2 regions of the Stackebrandtia soli genome follow, and region 2 is predicted to be linked to the other one. Evidence: riboswitches for the same ligand, from Rfam matches in the RefSeq annotation. Region 2 holds a riboswitch; the other holds the start of a gene.
What was found. Region 2 has a riboswitch for S-adenosylmethionine ahead of ACM9NP_RS06160 (aminotransferase class V-fold PLP-dependent enzyme). Riboswitches for the same ligand answer to the same signal wherever they lie in the genome.
Positions count from the first base shown of each region.

Region 1: linked by a shared signal. The riboswitch ahead of thrC (threonine synthase) and the one ahead of ACM9NP_RS06160 (aminotransferase class V-fold PLP-dependent enzyme) in region 2 are both predicted to bind S-adenosylmethionine.

Region 1 covers NZ_CBCRZX010000021.1:63,908-66,103, reverse strand. The annotation lists gene ACM9NP_RS13915 (hypothetical protein) at 1-77, shown strand, start outside; gene ACM9NP_RS13910 (hypothetical protein) at 202-1,170, shown strand; SAM riboswitch class I at 1,233-1,340, shown strand; gene thrC (threonine synthase) at 1,395-2,196, shown strand, end outside.
Region 2 covers NZ_CBCRZX010000006.1:146,388-148,583, reverse strand. The annotation lists gene ACM9NP_RS06165 (PrsW family intramembrane metalloprotease) at 1-969, opposite strand, end outside; SAM riboswitch class IV at 1,317-1,430, shown strand; gene ACM9NP_RS06160 (aminotransferase class V-fold PLP-dependent enzyme) at 1,463-2,196, shown strand, end outside.

The DNA of each region.
Region 1 (2,196 bases), on a different contig from region 2:
ACGACGCCGCCCTTGAACAGGCTCAACGCACACTGTCGGCCTTTCACGGAGACCACGCCTTCACTCTCGTGTGGTGACGCGAATCCCGTTCAAACCTTTGTGGAGTCCCGTCGGCCGTGCGCCGCGAGCTTGCGTCCGTCGTGCACACTCGCGGTGAACAACACGGAAGCGACCGCGCCACGCGGTCCATGAGGAGGCCCCATGACGTACCCAGCGGGTGGCTACCCGGACACACCCCCGCCGGGCGGCAACGACCCCACTGGTTGGAATGCCGGAGGCCCCTCGGGCCAACCGAATCCGTACGACCAGCACGACGACCGGGGCACCTCCGGCATCGAATACACCTTCGACCAGCCGCAGAACGACCCCTACGCGCAACAGAGCCCGACCTACGGGCCCCCGCAGGGCTCCGCCCCGTACACGCCACAGCCCATGTCCGGGGTGCCGATGAGCCCCGGACCGCAGGGCCCGCCACTTCCCCCGCAGGGTGTTCCACAGCAACTGCCCCCGCCCCCGACGCCGTCGAAGGGGCCGCTCATAGCCGGGATCGCCGTCGGCGCGGCCGTCCTGATCGGACTCGCGATCGTCATCGTCGTGTCCATGGACAAGCCGAAGGAGCCCTCGGCGGACCCGACGGACCCCGCGCCGACGGTCACCGAGCAACAGCCGTCGCCGACCGAGGACGTCACCCCCACCGACGAAGCGCCCAGCGGGGACCGCCTCAGCTACACCGAGTACGCCCACGACTGGGACTTCGCCTACGACGGCGTCGAACTGTCCGCGACCTACCAGAACGGTTGGGACTACGAGGACTGCTCGGCCGTCGAGACCGAGGGGGCGCTGACCGCGCTCGGCTGCGAATACGCCTTCGAGGTGACCCACCGCGCCGAGGACGACCAGCTGTACCTGACGACGCTCGTGCTGTCGATGCCCGACGAGACGACCGCGACGCAGGTCGCCAAGGACAAGGCCATCGTCGACGGGGACTTCGCCCTCCAGTCCGAAAGCTCCCTCTCCGACTACTCGTACGGCAAGTGGCGCACCAACAGCGGATCCCACTTCGTGGTCCTGACCATCTGCACCGCGACCGACCAGGTCAGCGAGGAGAAGGCCGACGAATACCTCGACAACCGAGCGTGGGACATCGCCGCCGCACTGCTGTGGACCTAATGCGGGAGTGTGGCCGTCACCACGGTGCGAGGCCACCGCGACCCGCGTAGGATCGATCGCGTACTTCATCCAGAGCAGTCGAGGGTCCGGCCCGATGACGCTGCGGCAACCACTCCGTCTCGGCGGGGCAGGTGCTAATTCCGTCCGGTGTCACACCGGGAAGATGAGGCAGCGCTTCCCTTCGAGGGGGCTATGCCCTCCTTCTACGAAGAGGAGCACGCGACGTGTCCACACAGGCCACAACCCCGTTCGCCGACGGTCCCGCGATCGGACTGATCTGCCGTAACTGCCAGGCGACCTACCCACTCGTCGCGCAACACGCGTGCTGGCAGTGTTTCGGCCCCCTCGAAGTCGATTACGACGCCGACGCGCTCGCCCGCGTCACCCGCGAATCGATCGAGGCGGGACCGGACAACATGTGGCGGTATGCCGCGCTCCTGCCCGCGGGCATCGACCCGGCGACGAGGGTGACGCTCGACCCCGGCATGACACCCCTGATCTCGGCCGACAACCTCGCGCGAGCGCTCGGTATGCGGAAGCTGTGGGTCAAGGACGACAGCGCCAACCCGACGCATTCGTTCAAGGACCGGGTCGTGTCGGTGGCGTTGACGGCGGCGGCGCAGCTCGGTTTCGAGCGTTACGCGTGCGCGTCGACGGGGAACCTCGCGAACTCGGTGGCGGCTCACGCGGCGCGGGCGGGCAAGCCGTCGATCGTGTTCATTCCTCACGATCTGGAGCCCGGCAAGATCCTCACCACCGCCGTCTACGGTGGCCGACTGGTCGCGATCGAGGGTTCCTACGACGACGTGAACCGGTTGTGCGGTGAGCTCACCGAGACCGACGAGTTCGAGTCGACCGCCTTCGTCAACGTCAACGTCCGGCCGTTCTACGCGGAGGGGTCGAAGACGCTCGGCTACGAGGTCGCGGAACAGCTCGGCTGGCGGGTGCCCGCGCAGGTCGTCATTCCGATGGCGTCCGGCGAGCTGTTGACCAAGGTGGACAAGGCTTTCGCCGAGCTGGCGGAGA
Region 2 (2,196 bases):
CGGCGACAGCCATCCACCCGCGACGTAGTCGGGCAGGACGTGCACCGCGAGTCGGGCCTCACTCGCCCGCAGCCAGAGCGCGCCGCCCACCGTCGTCGCGAAGATCGGGACCATGATGGACAGATAACCGGAGGCCAGGACGGTCGCGCTCAAGGACGCGAACAGGTTCCACGCGGAGTGCAACACCATGGAGGCGAGCAACATCACCGTCGGTACGGCGATCTTGGCGGCCAGCGAACGACGACGAATCGCCAGCCCGAGCCCAATGCCGAACATCGCGGTGAACAGCGGATGCGCGAAACCCGTCAGGACGATGCGGACGACGAACAGCATCGCCGTCGTCAACGCGCCCCCCGCCGTGCCGAACATGCTGTCCCCCATGGCGAAACTGCCACCGAGGTACAGGATGTTCTCCATCATCGCGAAACCGACCGCCGACAGACCGCAGTAGACGATGCCGTCAATGATGCCGGTGAAGTACCGACGCCGGAACACGAAGATCAGCAGCGGACCGAGAGCCTTCGTCAGCTCCTCGATCACAGGTGCCACCGCCACGGCAGTCAACGTGTCGGCGAGCCAGCCCTCCCCGAGCTGCTCGGACAGCAGATAGCCGCCGAAAGTGTTGACACCCAGGGACACCGACGTCGCCACGCAGGCGCCCCAAGCGAAGGCGAAGACGAGGTACTTCGCGGGTGTCGGCTGGTAGCGGCCGAGCCACAGGAACGCCACCACCAGGATCGGCACCGGCAGGATCGCCGCTCCGATCCCGATGATCGTCGCCCGCAGGCCGAGATTGCTGCCGATCACCCAGAGCAGCACCACGGCGCCGGCGCCGAGCACCAGGATGAGGCCGGACATCATCAGGAAACGTCGCCAGGAGAAGCCGTCGCCGGTGCCCGCCGGCGCTGGCGGTGCCTCCGACGAGGCGACGCCACCGGTCGGGGTCGGATTCGGCGGAACGGCAGTCATCGCACCAGATTAGCGACGCTCGGCCTCCCCGCTGCCCGCGAATGCCGTCTTCGGAGTCACCGACCCCTCGGTGCCGCACCTCCGACGGAGCCGATCACGAGCGTCGACGCCACCTCGGAGCGGACGAACCGGCTGCCGGTCGGGCACTTCGGCGGACCTTTGGAAGCCCTCATGGCCCGAAGGCGCGGACCGACGCTCACCTGTCTCCAGCGCGAGCCCCGAGCCGTTCCTCGGCAACGACTCCCGGCGGCACCGTCGGTCTCGGCTCCCGAACTTGACCGGAGTCACATCCCGCATCGCGGAATCCCGCCTGGACACGACGTCGGACGGTTGTTATCGTCGTCCCAGGTCATGAGTGACAGCGCGAAGCCCTGGCTGGCTGTCCGGCAACCCAACTCCGCGTGGGGTGCCCCAGGTGAAGACCAGGCCAGATGCCAACAGGCATCCGGCAAGCGCGGGCCTTCAGCGGGTCCGGTCGGACCCTGGAGGCCACATGTCACTGTCTACAATCACGGCTCCGAACGAGCAGGCGCTCCGCCCGCTCCGTCTGGTGGACCTCGCTCCCGCGACCGCGCCGCTCGACGTCGTGTCCCCGCCGCCGGTCCCGCTCGTCGACGGCCGTCGCGTCCCGTACGCGAACCTCGACTACGCCGCGAGCGCTCCCGCCGTTCGTGCCGCCGCCGAGGCCGTCGCCGAACTCCTCCCCCGGTACACCGCCGTGCACCGGGGAGCGGGATGGCTGTCGACCGAGTGCACCCGCGCCTATGAGCGGGCTCGCGGCGAGGTCGCCGCGTTCCTCGGCTGTCGCCCTGACGACCAGGTGATCTTCACCAAGCACACCACCGAATCCGTCAACCTGCTCGCGTCCGCGCTACCGCCCCGCACGCGCGTCGTCGCGTTCGATTCGGAGCACCACGCGAACCTCCTGCCGTGGCCGGATCTCGTCCGGCTCCCCGCCCCCGCCTCACCAAGGGCGGCGGTCGCGTCGATCGGGGCCGCCCTGGCCGTTCTCGGCGATGACGCCCCGGTCCTCATCGCGGTCACCGGTGCGTCCAATGTGACCGGCGAATTGTTCCCCGTCGCCGACATCACCCGCCTGGCGCACCGATTCGGCGCCCGTGTCTTCCTCGACGCGGCTCAACTCGCCCCGCATCGCCCGATCGACGTCGCGGCGCTCGGCGTCGACTACGTCGCATTCTCCGGGCACAAGCTGTACGCCCCGTTCGG